Regions from separate parts of the Bradyrhizobium sp. GCM10028915 genome, predicted to be linked through region 1. Evidence: predicted binding sites of a transcription regulator. Region 1 holds the regulator's gene; the other holds the start of a gene.

The links. The regulator PhoB, encoded in region 1, activates phosphate uptake and scavenging genes when phosphate is short. The targets are predictions, from matches to a motif close to TGTCATNNANCTGTCAT.
Region 2: the regulator PhoB is predicted to act here: its motif matches at 3,432-3,448, upstream of ACFQX9_RS21750 (RNA degradosome polyphosphate kinase).

Annotation. Positions count from the first base shown of each region.
Region 1 is NZ_JBHTFN010000065.1:641,494-650,585, forward strand. It holds gene ACFQX9_RS32715 (Hsp33 family molecular chaperone) at 1-643, opposite strand, end outside; gene argF (ornithine carbamoyltransferase) at 808-1,743, opposite strand; gene ACFQX9_RS32725 (aspartate aminotransferase family protein) at 1,743-2,945, opposite strand; gene ACFQX9_RS32730 (GcrA family cell cycle regulator) at 3,401-3,913, shown strand; gene phoB (phosphate regulon transcriptional regulator PhoB) at 4,152-4,859, opposite strand; gene phoU (phosphate signaling complex protein PhoU) at 4,882-5,598, opposite strand; gene pstB (phosphate ABC transporter ATP-binding protein PstB) at 5,609-6,430, opposite strand; gene pstA (phosphate ABC transporter permease PstA) at 6,427-7,272, opposite strand; gene pstC (phosphate ABC transporter permease subunit PstC) at 7,277-8,266, opposite strand; gene pstS (phosphate ABC transporter substrate-binding protein PstS) at 8,366-9,092, opposite strand, start outside.
Region 2 is NZ_JBHTFN010000044.1:342,639-351,730, forward strand. It holds gene ppx (exopolyphosphatase) at 1-1,150, opposite strand, end outside; gene ACFQX9_RS21750 (RNA degradosome polyphosphate kinase) at 1,166-3,358, opposite strand; gene ACFQX9_RS21755 (DnaA ATPase domain-containing protein) at 3,487-4,164, opposite strand; gene ACFQX9_RS21760 (CDP-alcohol phosphatidyltransferase family protein) at 4,257-4,799, opposite strand; gene purM (phosphoribosylformylglycinamidine cyclo-ligase) at 4,955-6,028, shown strand; gene purN (phosphoribosylglycinamide formyltransferase) at 6,043-6,696, shown strand; gene ACFQX9_RS21775 (cold-shock protein) at 6,791-6,997, opposite strand; gene ACFQX9_RS21780 (autotransporter outer membrane beta-barrel domain-containing protein) at 7,376-8,536, shown strand; gene ACFQX9_RS21785 (LysR family transcriptional regulator) at 8,617-9,092, opposite strand, start outside.

The DNA.
Region 1 (9,092 bases):
GCTCGGGCGCCTTCGGCAGGAACTGCATCAGCATGCCGCCAGCACGCCAGCGATGCTTGCCGCCGTCGTTCGAACGCCATTCCTCGCCGACAGCGAGACGCACGCGTGTCGGGATCTGCTCGGAGCGCAGGAAATATTCGTGAGCGGCGTCTTCGAGGCTGCCGCCGTCGAGCGCGACCAGGCCCTGGTAGCGGCTCATGTCGGGGCCTTGGTCGATGGTCATGGCGAGATGACCGTGGCCCAGCAGCGCGCCGGAATGCGTGCCAGTATCTTTGGCCTCGCCGAGGCGCGCGGCGTCGTAGCGCGCATAGGCGCGCAGGCGATCCGGCGCCTGATAGTCCACGACCAGGAACGACACCGGACCGTCGGTCTGGGCCTGGAGAATGAAGCGGCCCTCGAACTTCAGCGAGGAGCCAAGCAGCGTGGTCAGCACGATGGCCTCGCCGAGCAGCTTGCCGACCGGCGCGGGATAATCGTGCTTGGTCAGGATTTCGTCGAGCGCCGGACCAAGCCGCACCAGCCGACCGCGCACATCGAGCGCGTCGACCTCGTAGGGCAGCACGGCGTCATCGATCGGAACCGCGGATGGCGCGCGAACCGGGCCTTCAGGCCCGGTTTTCATATCAGGGGATTGGGAAACCATGGCGCTTTATCTGGGGTCGGAAGGCGGAATTGGAAGGGGGTGCGGGCTGAGGTCCGGAATGCAGAACGGATCGTACGCAACCAGGGCAAATTCATCGTCGTCCTGGCGAAAGCCAGGACGACGATGAAGACCTACTTCGCCGGCACGGCGGATACCGGCCCGGATTACTTCACCGCGTCGAAGCACCAGGCCAGAATGCCCTTTTGCGCGTGCAGGCGGTTTTCGGCCTCGTCGAACACGACGGATTGTGGACCGTCGATCACCTCGTCGGTGACCTCCTCGCCCCGATGGGCGGGCAGGCAGTGCATGAACAGCGCATCCGGCTTGGCAAGCGACATCAGCTGCGCATTGACCTGATAGGGCTTGAGCACGTTGTGGCGGTGCTCGCCTTCCTTGTCGCCCATCGACACCCAGGTGTCGGTCACGACACAATCGGCGCCGCGCACGGCGGCTTCGGCATCCGTGCCGAGCATGATCGGCGCGCCGGTCGCCTTGATGAAGTCGCGCATCGCCTTTTTCGGCGCGAGCTCCGGAGGCGTCGCGACATTGAGCTGGAACTTGAAGCGCTCGGCGGCGTGCGCCCAGGAGGCGAGCACGTTGTTGTCGTCGCCGGTCCAGGCCACGGTCTTGCCCTCGATCGGGCCGCGATGTTCCTCGTAGGTCATGAGGTCCGCCATCACCTGGCAGGGATGCGAGCGGCGCGTCAGGCCGTTGATGACGGGCACGGTGGCGTTTGCCGCAAGCTCCAGCAGCGCATCGTGATTGAGAATGCGGATCATGATGGCGTCGACATAGCGCGACAGCACGCGCGCGGTGTCGGCGATGGTCTCGCCGCGGCCGAGCTGCATTTCGGCGCCGGTGAGCATGATGGGCTCGCCGCCGAGCTGGCGCATGGCGACGTCGAAAGACACCCGCGTCCGCGTCGAGGGGCGCTCGAAGATCATCGCCAGGGTCTTGCCTTCGAGCGGCCTGACCGGCTGATGCGCCTTCTGCTTCGCCTTCATCGCGGAGGACGCAGCGAGCATGCGCTTGAGCTCCGACAGCGGCAGCTCGTTGATATCGAGGAAGTGCTTCGGTGTTTTATCGGGCGACTTGCTCATCAGCTTGCCGCCCGCTTGTTGCCGGACAACGCAGTGCAGGCGCGCTCGAGCCGCCCGACGCTGTCCTCGATCTCGGCTTCGGTGACGATCAAAGGCGGCAGGAAACGCACGACATTGTCGCCGGCACCGACGGTGAGCAGCTTTTGGTCGCGCAAGGCTGCAACGAGATCGCCGGAGGGCACCACGGCCTTGATGCCGATCAGGAGGCCCTCGCCGCGCACTTCGCTGACGACATCGCCGTGACGGTCGATCACGGAGGCGAGCTTCTGCTTGAGCAGCAGCGACATCCTCTGCACGTGGTCGAAGAAGCCGGGCTTGAGCATGACGTCGAGCACGGCGTTCGCAGCCGCGATCGCGAGCGGATTGCCCCCGAAGGTCGAGCCGTGCGAGCCCGGCGTCATGCCGGACGCCGCTTCCGCGGTCGCAAGGCAGGCGCCGATCGGGAAGCCGCCGCCGAGCGCCTTGGCCAGCGACATCACGTCGGGTTCGACGCCAAGGCGGCGGTACGCGAACAGATCGCCGGTGCGGCCCATGCCGGTCTGCACCTCGTCGAAGGCGAGCAACAGACCCTTCTCGTCGCAGAGCTGGCGCAACGCCCTCAGGAAGGCGGGCGTTGCCGAACGCACACCGCCCTCGCCCTGGATCGGCTCGATCAGGATGCCGGCGGTCTGCGGACCGATTGCCTTTTTCACGGCATCGAGATCGCCATGCGCAACCTGGTCGAAGCCCTCCATCGGAGGGCCGAAACCTTCGAGATATTTTGCCGATCCCGTTGCGGCCAGCGTCGCCAGCGTGCGGCCATGGAAGGCGCCTTCGAAGGTGATCATGCGATAGCGGTCGGGATGACCCTTTGCGGCGTGATAACGGCGCACGACCTTGATCACGCATTCCAGCGCTTCGGCGCCGGAATTGCAGAAGAACACGAAATCCGCGAAACTTTCATTGCACAGGCGGGCGGCGAGCTTTTCGCCGTCCGGGCTCTGGAACAGATTCGACATGTGCCAGAGCTTCGTGGCCTGCTCCTGCAACGCCGCGACCAGCGCCGGATGGGCATGGCCGAGCGCATTCACCGCCACCCCGGAGGTGAAATCGAGATAGCGCTCGCCATTGGTCGCGATCAGCCAGCAGCCTTCGCCACGCTCGAAACCAAGGTCGGACCTGGCGAAAACGGGGAGCAAATGCGGCGCTGCGCTGTTAGTCATGATGGTCACTTGAATGTTGCGGACGGAGTGAGCGTGCATTGCGCAACGCACCATCGACCGGCCCGGAAAACGAAACGTGCCGCCTCTTGAGGGCGGCACGTGCGACTATCTTAGGCCTGGTGAAACGGGTGTCAATGCCGCCCGGAAAGCCTCGCGAAACGCTGAATCCGTAGTCTTGCGGTGCCGATTTTGCGGGATATGGCCACGGAACATGTGGAAGCGAGTCGGCGGACTCTTGCGCGGGAGTCACGCCATATTGTAGCGTTTGGATTGTCAGATACGACATCTCGTGCAGTGGTTCTGATCTTTAAGTCCTTATGTACCGGCGTAAACGTTCGGGCGTTCAAGACGCGCCCGGCGAGCCTTAAGGGATTCTGGCGGCACGGGTTTTTGAAGGCTTAGGCATTCGCTGCGAGGCCCCAGGATGGCTGGCGCGCAGCGAGGGAAAGGGTGCAATGACGGTTTTGACCTGGTCCGATGATCGCGTCGAGCAGCTGAAAAAGCTCTGGGAGGCCGGACTTTCGGCCAGCCAGATCGCGGCGGAGCTCGGCAATGTGACCCGCAATGCCGTGATCGGCAAAGTGCACAGGCTCGGCCTTTCGGGCCGCGCCAAGAGCCCATCATCGGCAGCGCCGCGGCCGCGCAAGGCGCGCCCCGCGCAGCACATGATGCGGGTGAGCCGCCCGATCTCGCGCGGCAACACCGCGCTGGCGCAGGCCTTCGAGGTCGAGGCTGAGCCGGATCCGGTCACCTACGACAACGTGGTGCCGATGAGCCAGCGGCTGTCGCTGCTGGAATTGAACGAGGCGACCTGCCACTGGCCGGTCGGCGATCCCTCGAGCCCGGACTTCTTCTTCTGCGGTGGAAGGGCGCTGTCCGGACTGCCCTATTGCGCCCAGCACTCGCGCGTTGCGTACCAGCCCGCGTCGGATCGGCGCCGCGCACCGGTAAAGCCGGGTCCCCGTTAGTCGTCACGCGAAGACAGTTCAACAATTTCAGTGTCGTCCCGGCCTAGTGCGCAATTGCGCACGGGGGGCCGGGACCCATACTCCGAGCACGCAATAATCGTGCGGAAGGGGTCACTCCGAGTCTTCGCCAAACCACGTTCGGTGGTTATGGGTCCCGGATCAGCGCTCGCTTCGCTCGCTTGTCCGGGACGACGGCTGAGAATGCAGGGACAGCTCGCCAACAAACAAGCCTGCAACCCTACACCTGCTCCGCCTTCGCGAAGCGATCATCCAGCGCGTAGCCGGCGCCGCGGACGGTGCGGATCGGGTCCTGCTCGCGGCCGAGATTGAGCAGCTTGCGCAGGCGACCGATATGCACGTCGACGGTGCGCTCGTCGATATAGATGTCGCGACCCCAGACGCTGTCGAGCAGCTGCTCGCGCGAGAACACGCGCCCCGGATGCTCCAGGAAGAACTCCAGCAGGCGATATTCGGTCGGACCGAGATCGATCGGCCGGCCCGAGCGCGCCACGCGGCGCTTGTCACGGTCGAGCTCGATGTCGCCAAAAGCAAGGACGGTGGCGAGGCGCTCCGGGCTCGCGCGCCGCAGCAGGCCTTTCACGCGCGCCAGCAGCTCCGGCACCGAGAACGGCTTGACGATGTAATCGTCGGCGCCGGTCGCAAGACCCCGCACCCGCTCGCTCTCCTCGCCGCGCGCGGTGAGCATGATGATCGGAAGCTGCTTGGTCTCGGGACGGGTGCGAAGCCGCCGGCACAATTCGATGCCTGACAGGCCCGGCAGCATCCAGTCGAGCACGATCAGATCGGGGATGTGCTCCTTGAGGCGGGTGTCGGCGTCGTCGCCGCGCATCACCGTCTCGACGTCATAGCCGTCGCCTTCGAGGTTGTAGCGGAGAAGCTCGGTCAGGGCTTCCTCGTCCTCAACCACCATAATGCGTGCGCCCATCGGGTCGTCGCTCCTTAAGTCTTCAGGTGTTCGGTACCGTGTTGGCAAAGGTCGTCATGTCGCCCTTCGGCCGCTTGTCGGTGATCGCCTGGCCCTCGATCATGTAGAACACGGTCTCGGCGATATTGGTGGCGTGGTCGCCGATCCGCTCGATGTTCTTGGCGCAGAACATCAAATGGATGCAGAACGAGATATTGCGCGGATCCTCCATCATGTAGGTGAGGAGTTCGCGGAACAGCGAGGTGCAGATGGCGTCGACTTCCTCGTCGCCCTTCCACACCGCCATCGCCGCCGGCAAATCATGCGCGGCATAGGCGTCCAGCACCGACTTGACCTGCTGCTGCACGAGGTCGGTCATGTGCTCGAGGCCGCGGAACAGCTTGAGCGGATGGAAGTCCGTCTCCAGCGCCGCAACCCGCTTGCCCATGTTCTTGGCGAGGTCGCCGATGCGCTCGAGATCGGTCGCGACGCGCATGGCGCCGACGATCTCGCGCAGATCGACCGCCATCGGCTGGCGGCGGGCGATGGTGAGCACCGCACGCTCCTCGATGCGCTTCTGCAGCGCGTCGAGCTCGGTGTCGATGGCGACGACGCGCTGGCCGAGCGGGACGTCGCGGCGGATCAGCGCGTCGACGGACTCGACGATCATGCGCTCGGCGATGCCGCCCATCTCGGCGACCAGGCGAGTGAGTTCCTGGAGGTCGGTGTCGAAGGCCTTTGCGGTATGTTCAGAACCCATGTCGCGTCTCCTAGCCGAACCGGCCGGTGATGTAATCCTGCGTGCGCCGATCGGACGGCGACGTGAAGATCTTGCTGGTGTCGTCGAACTCGATCAACTCGCCGAGATACATGAAGGCGGTCTTGTCGGAGACGCGCGCCGCCTGCTGCATGTTGTGGGTGACGATCGCAATCGTGTAATCCTCGGACAGCTCCTGGATCAGCTCCTCGACCTTGGCGGTCGAGATCGGGTCGAGCGCCGAACAGGGTTCGTCGAACAGGATCACCTCGGGCCTCACCGCGACGGTGCGGGCGATGCAGAGGCGCTGCTGCTGGCCGCCGGAGAGCGACAGGCCGGAGGCGTTGAGCTTGTCCTTGACCTCGTTCCACAGCGCGCCGCCGCGCAGCGCCTTCTCGACGCGGCCGTCCATCTCGGACTTCGAGATCTTCTCATAGAGACGGATGCCGAACGCGATGTTCTCGTAGATCGTCATCGGGAACGGCGTCGGCTTCTGGAACACCATGCCGACGCGGGCGCGCAGCAAATTGAGGTCCAGCCTGGGGTCGAGGATGTTGGTCTGATCGAGCATCAGCTGACCGGTGGCGCGCTGGCCGGGATAGAGGTCGTACATCCGGTTGAAGATGCGCAGCAGGGTCGACTTGCCGCAGCCCGACGGTCCGATGAACGCCGTAACACGGTTGGCGCCGAGCGTCAGGTTGATGTTCTTCAGCGCATGGTGCTCGCCGTAATAGAAGTTCAGGTTACGCACGGTCACCTTGGGGGGCGCCTCGGGCAGCACCGCCGCGTGCGGCAGTCCACCGGACGCGCTCATCGACACGGAAAGATCACTCATTTTGCGGTCCTCTCGGCGCCAAGGATGCGCGCGAAAATATTAAGGGCAAGAACGGTCAGGGTGATGAGCAGCGCCCCGCTCCAGGCCAACTGCTTCCAATAGGCATAGGGGCTCTGCACGAAGTTGTTGATGGTCACAGGCAGGTTCGCCATCGTCTTGTTCAGGCCGAGGCTGAAGAACTGGTTCGATAGCGCGGTGAACAGCAGCGGCGCGGTTTCACCGGCGACGCGAGCGGTCGCGAGCAGCACGCCGGTGATGAGACCCGATCGGGCAGCCCGATAAGCGATCCGCTTGATCACCAGCGAACGCGGCAGGCCGAGCGCCGAGGCCGCCTCGCGCAACGCGTTCGGCACCAGCAGCAGCATGTCCTCGGTCGTGCGCAGCACCACCGGGATCACGATGACCGCGAGGGCGAGCGAGCCTGCGATCGCCGAGAAGCCGCGCATCGGCACCACCACGGCGCCGTAGATGAACAGGCCGATGATGATCGACGGCGCCGAGAGCAGGATGTCGTTGATGAAGCGGATCACCGAGGTCAGCCGGTCATTGCGGCCGTATTCGGCGAGATAGGTGCCGGCGAACATGCCGAGCGGCGCGCCGATGCCGACGCCGATCACGGTCATGATCAGCGAGCCGACGATGGCGTTGAGCAGACCGCCCTCGTTCGATCCCGGTGGCGGCGTGTTTTCGGTGAACAGCTGGACATTGAGTCCCGCCAGCCCGTTGTAGAGCAGCGTGATCAGGATCAGCGCGAGCCAGGTGACGCCGAAGGCGGTTGCGGCGATGCAGAGCCCGCGGACGACGATGTCCTTGCGGCGGCGGCGTGAATAGATCGGATTCATGGCGCTAATTCCCCGCCTTCTTTTCCAGCCGCATCAGCATCAACCGCGCCGCTGCGAGCACGAAGAACGTCAGCACGAACAGCAGGAGGCCGAGCAGGATCAGACCGGACTGGTGCAGGCCGTCGCTCTCGGCGAACTCGGATGCGATCGCCGCCGAGATCGTGGTGCCCGGCGCAAAGATCGATGACGAGATCCGGAACGAGTTGCCGATGATGAAGGTCACCGCCATGGTCTCGCCGAGCGCGCGGCCCAGCGCCAGCATGATGCCGCCGATGACGCCGACCCGGGTGTAGGGGATCACCACGCTGCGGACGACTTCCCATGTGGTGCAGCCGACGCCGTAGGCGGCTTCCTTCAGGACCGGAGGCACCGTCTTGAACACGTCGACCGAGATCGAGGTGATGAAGGGCAGCACCATGATGGCAAGGATCAGCGCGGCATTGAACAGGCTGAGATAGGACGGGGGACCTGCGAAGATCGCGCCCAGCACGGGAACGCCGTCGAAGATCTTGATCATGAAGGGCTGGAACGTGTTGGCCAGGAACGGACCCAACACGAAGAAGCCCCACATGCCGTAGATGATCGAGGGAATACCGGCGAGCAGCTCGATTGCCATGCCGATCGGGCGGCGCAGCCATTGCGGGCAGAGCTCGGTGAGGAAGATCGCAATGCCGAGACCCACGGGAATGGCGATCAGCATCGCGATGAAGGAGGTGACGAGCGTGCCGTACATCGGCCCGAGCGCGCCGAGCACCGGCGGATCTGCGGAGGGCGCCCAGCGCTGCGTCCACAGGAAGGAGACGCCGTATTCTTTCATCGCCGGGAAAGCGCCGACGATCAGCGAAATGATGATGCCGCCGAGGATCAGAAGCACCGAGATCGCGGAGAGCCGCGTAATCCAGTAGAAGGTAACGTCGCCGAGCTTGAACGCGCTCAAGGCCTTGGCGCGGTTATACGGTCCGGCGTCGTCGATTACATCGCTCTGAACGGCCATCTCTGCCACGCCGATCCCCTGTACCAGATAGTATACGTTTTTTGTTGGTCCGTGCCCCGGATGCAGCGCAGCGCATCCGGGGGCACGAGCGTCGCGAACCTAGCTCTTGATGTCGGCAGCCCAGGTCTTCTCGATCAGCTGAACGACCGGATCCGGCATCGGGATGTAGTCGAGCTCTTCAGCCGCCTTGCCGCCGCTCTTGAAGGCCCAGCGGAAGAATTTGATGGCTTCCTGCGAGGCCGCCTTGTCGGTGGCGTCCTTGTGCATGAGGATGAAGGTCGCCGCCGTGATCGGCCAGGATTTCTCGCCGGGCTGGTCGGTCAGGATGACGTAGTAGCCGGGAGCCTTGGCCCAGTCGGCGTTGGAGGCGGCCGCCTGGAAGGCTTCGACGGTGGGCTGCACAGGCTTGCCGGCCTTGTTGATGAGACCGGTGTAGGTCAGCTTGTTCTGCTTGGCATAGGCGTACTCGACATAGCCAATCGAGTTCTTGGTCTGGCTGATGTTGCCGGACACGCCTTCATTGCCCTTGGCGCCGACGCCGACCGGCCACTCGACCGCGGTACCCTCACCGACCTTGCTCTTCCAATCCGCGCTGGCCTTGGCGAGGTAGTTGGTGAAGTTGAAGGTGGTGCCCGAACCGTCCGAACGGCGGACCACGGTGATGGCCTCCGAGGGCAGCTTCACGTTCGGGTTGAGCTTCTTGATCGCGGCGTCGTCCCATTTGGTGATCTTGCCGAGATAGATGCTGGCCAGCGTCTCGCCGTCGAACACCAGTTCACCGGGCTTCACGCCCTCGATGTTGACGACGGGCACGATGGCACCCATC
Region 2 (9,092 bases), on a different contig from region 1:
TGACGACGAGGCTCAGCGTCTGCTCGCCGCGATGGTCGGGATGCACGCGCCACCCGATGTCGGACAGCAGGCACGCGGCGTGGCGCAGGCGGCGGTCTTCTTCGGTCTCGCGCAGCTTCACCACGCGCGCGAGGCGGTCGGTCCAGGCGATCAGCTCGCGGGCGTGCTTTGCCGAACGCGACAGCAGCTGGTTCAGCTCCTCGGCCGCGCAGATCAGTCCGTCCTTGTTGCGCTCGGACTCCGGCAGCTTCTCGTGCAGCAGGCCCTCGCGCACGCCGAAGGTCGAGAACACGATGGTCTTCGGCTTCGCCACCCGGATGATGTGCTCGAGCACCAGCGCCGCATAGGTGAGGAGCGGACGCCGGGCATCGGCGACGATCTCGATGTCGGCGAGCATGCCGGCGGCCGCAAGCCGGCGGAGACGACGCGAGAAATCGAGCGCCTCGGCCGCCGAAATCGAATAGCCGTGCATCACCTGCAGCGGATAGCCGCTCTGGATGATGTGGATGCGCGCAAGCGCGCGCCAGGTGCCGCCGACCGCGTAGAAGCTGCGGCTGCTCCCCGCCTTGAGCTGCGGCACCCCATCGAGCGCTTCGCGCACGATGCGGTCGGCGCGTTTCAGGGATTTATGCGCGAGGTCCTGCAGCGCGAGGCCGCCGAGCGGCAGCGTCACGCCGCTGCGCACGGTGTTTTTGCGCACGTCGATCAGTTCGAGCGAGCCGCCGCCGAGGTCGCCGACGATGCCGTCAGGATGATGGATGCCGGAGATCACGCCAAGCGCCGACAGCCGCGCCTCGCGCGGGCCCGACAGGATCTCGATCTTCACCGCGCAGATGCGCTCGGCTTTCGCGATGAAGTCGGCGCCGTTGGAGGCATCGCGGCAGGCGGCGGTCGCAATCGCAAACACCCGCCCGACCTGCATGACCCGGCACAGCGCACGGAAGCGCTTGAGCGAGGTCAGCGCCTTGTCGACGGCGTCGGGCGCAAGCAGTCCCGTGCTCTGCACTTCGCGCCCGAGGCCGCACAGCGTCTTCTCGTTGAAGATGGGAATGAGGCTCCGCGTCAGTCCCTCGTAGACGACGAGACGGACCGAGTTGGAGCCGATGTCGATGACCGCGACGCTCGAGCCGCGCTTGCGCGGCCGCTTCACGTCGACGATCCCGGATCAAGATTGATGACGTTCATTACGGCGCGTGAGGCGGCGCGGCGAGGATTCCTTGAGCGACTTACCACGGCCAGACAGACTCGGATTTGTCATGAAGTAGTTGTGGACGTTGAAAGGCTCCTCGCCCTTCGCGGTCTTCATACGCGTTGAGGACCCGTCCGGCAACAATTGCCAGCTCTGTTCATTGTCCTTGAGATTCGCGACCATGATCTGTTCGAGAACCTGCTGATGCACCGTGGGATTCTGCAGCGGACACAGCACCTCGACGCGGCGGTCGAGGTTGCGCGGCATCATGTCGGCTGAGGAGATATATACAGCCGCTTTCGCGCTCGGCAGGCCCTGGCCCATGCCGAAGCAGTAAATTCGGCCGTGTTCGAGGAATCGTCCGATGATCGACTTGACGCGGATGTTCTCCGACAGGCCGGGAATACCGGGCCTGAGGCAGCAGATACCGCGCACCACGAGCTCGACCTGCACGCCGGCCTGGGAGGCCTCGTAGAGCGCGTCGATGATATCGGGGTCGACCAGCGCGTTCATTTTCATCCAGATCGCAGCAGGCCGGCCGTGCCGCGCATGCGCGGTCTCGCCCTGGATGTGCTCGATGATGCGCTTGCGCAAGGTCAGCGGAGACACCGCCATCTTTTCCAGATCGCTCGGCGCAGCGTAGCCGGTGATGAAGTTGAACACGCGCGCGGCGTCGCGGCCGATGGTCGGCTCCGAGGTGAAGTAGGAGAGGTCGGTGTAGATGCGCGCGGTCACCGGGTGGTAATTGCCGGTGCCGGTGTGGACGTAGGTCGTGAGGCTGCCGCCCTCGCGCCGCACCACCATCGAGAGTTTCGCGTGGGTCTTCAGTTCGAGGAAGCCGTAGACGACCTGCACGCCGGCGCGTTCGAGGTCGCGCGCCCAGCGGATGTTGGCCTCCTCGTCGAAGCGGGCCTTCAGCTCGATCAGCGCGGTGACGGATTTGCCGGCTTCGGCGGCTTCCACGAGCGCGCGCACGATCGGCGAGTTGCTGGAGGTGCGGTAGAGCGTCTGCTTGATGGCGACGACGTCGGGGTCGCGCGTCGCCTGCTGGAGAAACTGCACCACGACGTCGAAGGATTCGTAGGGGTGATGGACGACGAGGTCCTTCTGCCGGATCGCAGCGAAGATGTCGCCGCCTTGCTCGCGCACGCGCTCGGGATGGCGCGGCACGTAAGGGGTGAATTCGAGATCGGGCCGGTCAAGGCGGGTGAGCTGCGAGAGCTCGTTCATGGCGAGCACGCCATCGACCAGGAACACCTCGTCGTCGGCGGTCGACAGCGCGTGCTGCACGAAACTGCGCAGCTGCTCCGGCATCTTGGCGTCGATCTCGAGTCGGATCACCGAACCGCGGCGGCGGCGCTTCAGCGCGGTCTCGAACAGGCGGACGAGATCCTCGGCCTCTTCCTCGATTTCGAGTTCGGAGTCGCGGAGGACGCGGAAGGCGCCCTGGCCGTGAAGATTGTAGCCGGGGAACAGGCGGTTGATGAACAGCGCGGTGGCCTGCTCCAGCGAGATCAGCCGGACGACCTTGCCGTCAGCCGGCAGACGGATGAAGCGGTCGATCTTGCCGGGCATGCGGATCAGCGCGTTCATCTGCTTGCCGTCGGCGGCGCGCGTGAGCTGGAGCGCGATGGTGAAGCCGAGGCTCGGAATGAACGGGAAGGGGTGGGCCGGGTCGATCGCGAGCGGCGTCAGCAGCGGGAACACGTTGCTGAGGAAGTAGTCCTCGACCCAGGTTCGTTCCGCCTTGGTGACCTCCTTGCCCTCGACCAGCACGATACCCTCGTCGGCGAGCGTGCCGCGCAGGTCGCGCCAGATTGCCTGCTGGTCGGAGGCAAGCTGCGAGACGGTCCGGTTGATGAGCGCGAGCTGCTCGGACGGGGTCAGACCGTCGGGGCTGCGCTCAGCAATACCCTCGCGCACCTGGGCCTTGATGCCGGCGACGCGGACCATGAAGAACTCGTCGAGGTTATTCGCTGAAATCGACAGGAATCGCACCCTCTCCAGCATGGGGTGGCTGGGATTGACCGATTCCTCCAGGACGCGGCGGTTGAAGTGCAGCCAGGAAAGCTCGCGATTGATGAACCGCTCGGGGCTCGATGCGATCGGCGGCGGGCCTTCGGCTTCCGGGGCTTTTTCTTTAACTTCAACAGCTTGCGCAGAATCCATCAGAAGTCGGTCCATCCAGTTCGCTCCAATTTGCGACTTACGCGCAAAACCCGCGGGAGCATGTGTTAGAGCGATGACGTTTCGATGACATTGATGTTCCGCCGCCCGGCCGCGTCAACCCGCCTTGGTCAGACATCCCGGAGCAGCTCGGCCGCCAGGGCCCGGGTGACGGGGCGGCCGAGGCGCAAGGCCTCGCTGTCCAGCAGGTCCACAGCCCGTCGGGCGGCGGCCGAGGACCGCTCCAGGCGAGTGGCGAGGTAGCTGACCACGCTCTCGTCCACCGCGAGCTGGCGGTCGGCGCAGAACTTGACGATCAGGCCGCGGAAGAGCTGGTCGTCGGGCGGCAGCAGCGAGACAACGGGGACGGCGCGGAGCCGCGAGCGCAGGTCGGCGAGCTCGATCTCGAGAGACGCGGGCACCTCGCGTCCGGTGAAGAGGACGTAGGCGCCGTCCTCGCGGGCCAGATTCATCAGATGGAACAGGGCGCGCTCGTCGAATTCCCTGGCTTTGGGATCCTCGACCACCAGCGCGCCGGTGGCGAGCGCAGCCGGGACGGCCTCGGCGGTCAGCCCATTGGCCGTGGTCGAGCGGGCGCCTGAAGCCTCGGCCCAGATCGCGGCGAGATGGCTCTTGCCGCTTCCTTCCGGGCCGGCCAGCCACATGATTCGGTTCGGCCATTCCGGCCAGGCGTCGATGAGGGCAAGACCGGCGGCGTTGACGGGGCCTTCGAGGAAATTGTCCCGGCTCAGGCTCTCCGCATGCGGAAGCGAAAACGCCAACTGTCGGGGATGAACGCGGCCTGGCACGCTTGCTTTGCTCCGTGCCGGCGTGCCGGCTTCGTTTGACGAGATGCGACCTAATCGAGCGGGAGTTGGCCTTTTACGGGGCCGCTCCCAACTCACTTGGCCTCGATCGTGCTCATGTGCCGCAACCATTCGACAAGATAGAGCGACACGGAGGAGAGCGTGAAGACCGTGACGAGGCCCATCAGGATTATATCATAAGGACCGGGTTTGAAGCCGAAGGCGAGGGCGGCCAGCACCAACGCCGCGAACGCCACTTGGGCCACAGTGTTGAGCTTGGATACCTTTGAGGGCTTCATCTCCACAGGTCGGTCGAACAGCCACGATATGATCACGGCGGCGACGATCATGATGTCGCGCGAGACCACCAGGATGACGATCCAGCGCGGAATCGCGCCCCAGATGCCGAGCGCCATGTAGATCGAGACCAGCAGCGCCTTGTCGGCGAGCGGGTCGAGCAAGGCGCCGAGCTCGCTCGTCATGTTGAAGCGCTTGGCAAGGAAGCCGTCGACCGCGTCGCTGATACCGGCGATCAGGAATACGGCGAACGCCACCTCCATTTGGCTCGACACGATGGCCCAGACGATGATCGGGACCAGCATGATGCGGCCCAAAGTAATGATGTTCGGTATACTCACACGGCGCTTCCCGGCACCCGGCCTGACCTCGAATTCGGCCCTTTGGAGGCTGAACCGGTTGATATCTCTACATAGTATACGGCGGCGCGCCATGCGAGCCATTGCGCGTCCCCGGAATTCGACGTAACCAGCCGCAAACCCACTGGAAATCGGGCATGACCGACCGCAAAAACGGCCTCACTTACGCCGATTCAGGCGTCGATATCGATGCGGGCAACCGCTTGGTCGACCTGATCAAGCCGATGGTGCGCGCCACCGCACGGCCCGGCGCCGACGCCGAAATCGGCGGATTCGGCGGCCTGTTCGATCTCAAGGCGGCCGGTTTCAAGGATCCCATCCTGGTGGCCGCGACCGATGGCGTCGGCACCAAGGTCAAGATCGCGATCGAGACCGGCCTGCATGGCGGGATCGGCATCGACCTCGTCGCCATGAGTGTCAACGACCTCGTGGTGCAGGGCGCCGAGCCGCTGTTCTTCCTCGACTATTTTGCCTGCGGGAAGCTCGATCCGGAGGCGACCGCGTCGATCGTCGCCGGTGTCGCCGAAGGCTGCCGCGAATCCGGCTGCGCCCTGATCGGTGGCGAGACGGCCGAGATGCCCGGCCTCTACAAAGACGGCGACTACGACCTCGGCGGCTTTGCCGTCGGCGCCGCGGAGCGGGGCACGCTCTTGCCGCGCAAGGACATCGCCGCCGGCGATGCCGTGATCGGGCTCGCTTCGTCGGGCGTGCACTCCAACGGTTTCTCGCTGGTGCGCAAGATCGTGGAACAATCCGGCCTCGGCTTCGGGGCGCAGGCGCCGTTTGCGCCCGTCATGACGCTCGGCGGCGCGTTGCTGACGCCGACGCGTCTCTACGTCAAATCCTGCCTGCGCGCGATCCGCGAGACCGGCGCGGTGAAGGGGCTTGCCCACATCACCGGCGGCGGCTTCACCGACAACATTCCGCGCGTGCTGCCGAAGCATCTCGGCGTCGGTATCGATCTGGCGCGCCTGCCAGTGCTGCCGGTGTTCAAATGGCTGGCCGCGCAGGCCGGCATCGCCGAGCTCGAAATGCTGCGGACCTTCAATTGTGGGATCGGCATGATCGCGATTGTCGAGCCGGACAAGGTCGAAGAGGTCGTGGAGATCTTCACTGACGCCGGTGAGACCGTGGCACAGCTCGGCAGCGTGATCCCGGCCGAGGGCGAGCACCGCGTCGTCTATAACGGCCATCTCGACCTGGCGCTGTAATGACCGGCGCTGTAATGAAACGCCGCGTCGCCATCCTGATTTCCGGCCGTGGCTCCAACATGGCTGCGCTGATCAAGGGCGCGGCCGCGCCGGATTTTCCGGCGGAGATTTCGCTCGTCATCTCGAACAAGGCCGATGCGCTGGGGCTGGAAAGGGCCAAAGCGAGCGGCGTGAAGACGCTGGTGATCGAAAGCAAGCCGTTCGGCAAGGACCGCGCCGGCTTCGAGAAGGTGCTGCAAGCAGCACTCGATCAGCACGGCATCGAGCTGATTTGCCTCGGCGGCTTCATGCGCCTGTTCACGGCCGAATTCACCAAGGCGTGGTACGGGCGGATGCTCAACATTCATCCCTCGCTGCTGCCGTCCTTCCCCGGTCTCGACCCGCACGGCCAGGCCTTGCGCGCCGGCGTCAAGCTGTCCGGCGCGACGGTGCACTTCGTGATCCCCGAGACCGACGCCGGCCCAATCGTGATGCAGGGCGCGGTTCCCGTCAGCGACGACGACACGGCGGACACGCTGTCGGAGCGTATCCTTGAAGTCGAGCACCGCATCTATCCCGCAGCACTGAGCCTGCTCGCGACCGGCAAGGTCCAGATCGAGGGCGATGTGTGCAAGACCGCGGGCAGCGGGCCGTCGGAGAATTTTCTGGTTTCGCCGTTGGTGCGGTGAAGCGCCGTCGCACTCGGAATACTTCTCATTCCACAAAAACCCCCGGCAGAGCCGGGGGCAACGTCATGATCTCTTGCGCAGACCGCGAGAGAAATCAGGAAACCTTGAGGTTCTCCGCGGATGCCTTGCCGCGGTTCTCCACGAGATCGTATTCAACCACCTGATTTTCATTGAGGGTCGAGAGTCCGGCGCGCTCGACGGCGGAGATGTGGACGAAGACGTCCTTGTCACTGCCGTTCGGCTTGATGAACCCATAGCCCTTGGTCGGGTTGAACCATTTGACGGTGCCCTTTTGCGGCATCCTCAGTCTCCTCCGCTAGATACAAAAACGACGCGGCCGCTTTTCGCGTGCCACGCCACAAACGGGCTTCCGGTAGTCTGTTCGAGTCTTGAGTCTCAATGTCGCGAAACGCACAGTCGAGCGGCCAATTCCGATTGTGTCCGATATTGCAACATGAAAATCGCCCGTTAGCAAGCCGCGCGCGAATTTCAAGACTTCGACCCGAGTGCCCGTCCGCAATTTGCGACCTGTGGCCGCGGAACCACAATCGGAAGCAATGCCTTTGCCGGGACGCGCCAGCCGGTTGACCCTCAGTAACAGTTCGGCACAAATCGCGGCACGCGTGCGCCGCTCCTGTTGCTTTTTTGCGCGCCGCCCTTTGCTTCAGGATTTGTCGCCATGTGCTGCATTTCGCAGCCCTCAGAGACACGGCAGGCGATCAGGCTGAACCGCGTCCGCTGGATCGCGGCTGCCGTGGCGTTTGCTCTCATCATGGTACTGTCGACGACATCAGGCTTTGCGCAGAGTCCCACGCCCACGCCGACCCCGACACCCACGCCGTCACCGACGCCGATTCCGATGCCAATTCCGATGCCGACCGCGACCAATTACGACCAGTCGGCCGGCAACAGCTCGCTCAATCTCGGCTCGAATTTCCTGGAGCGGCTCGGAAACCAGGCATCTGGCGGCGTCAACCGGGCGTTTCGGACCAATCCCGGCGGCGGCGGCGCGTCGGCGAGCACGGAAGACCCGCGCTACCGCACCTGGTTCGAGGGTTATGGCATCTCGGTCCGGACGGATGCGCAAGGAGACTTTGTCGGCGACAAGCGCAAGACGTTTGGCGGTGTCGCAGGCTTTGGCGCGCGGCTCGCGCCGGGTGTCAATCTCGGCTTCTCCGTCGACCAGAGCCACACCGATATCGACGTGCCGCTCGCACTTCAGTCCGCCACGCTGGATCTGACGCAACTCGGCTTCAGCGGCTCGGTCGACAAGGGCCCCTGGACCTGGGCCTTCGCGGTGGTGCACGGCTTCGGCAAGGTCCGCTCCAGCCGGGATACTGGCCTGGGACTTGCGACCGCGGGTTATCGCGCCGCAATCGACGGCGCGCTGACCGAGATCAGCTATTACTGGACCAAGGACCACATGCGCATCGTGCCCAAGGGCGCACTGGAATATGTCCGCGCCACCAGCGTCGCGTTCCAGGAGGTTGGCGGCCTCGATCCACTCAATGTCGGCTCGACGGCGCTCTCGCGCGCGCGCGTCATGATCGGAGCCGAGATCGGGCGCTACTTCATCTTCGACCAGAAGATCCTGGACCTGTCCGCCTACGGCAAGTTCGTCGACAATTTCTATCAGAACCTGGGATCGGTGCAGGTCAGCCTCGGGACCCAGAGCATCGTCGTGCCCGGCATCGGCGAGAGCCGCTACGGTACGGATGCAGGCGCCTCGGCCTCGCTCAGCCTGACCAACACGGCGCGGCTCTACGTCAACTACGACGGCAAGTTCCGCAACGAGCTGACGTCGCACCAGGGCACGGTCGGCTTCGAATATCGGTGGTGAAGCGAAGCCTGCCCGCGTCGGCCCAGAGGAGGATCCCGGAAAACTGCGAAGCGGTTTTACGAAAGCATCATGCTCGAGCTTTAAGTCGGCATTGCCGCGACATAACCCGTCAATCCAAAGGCCGCGCGCGCGGCCGTCATCATCGGCGCCAGCGCGTTCGGGTGGATGAACTCGTCGCGGAAACAGGGATGGATCTTGGGATCGAAGATTTTCTTCAGCCAATCGACCACGATCTTGTGGCGCTCGGAGGCGCGGAACTCCTTATGATAGGTGAGCCAGAGATCGGCGTGGTGGCTGACGCCGAGATCGACGGCAACCAGCGGGGCGCCGAGCGCGATCGAAACCGTCGGCAGGAATCCGATGCCGGCGCCGCGCTCCACCGCATAGAGCACGCCGACCGAGGAGTTGGTCTTGATCCCGACGATGCCCTCGAGCGACTTCAGTCCGAGCACGCGGGCGTAGGCGCCGTCGTCGACCTGCGGGGCGCTCTGCTTGATGATGCGGTGGTTCTTCAGCTCGGCCAGGGTCGCGGGCACGCCGTAGAGGTTTTCGTACT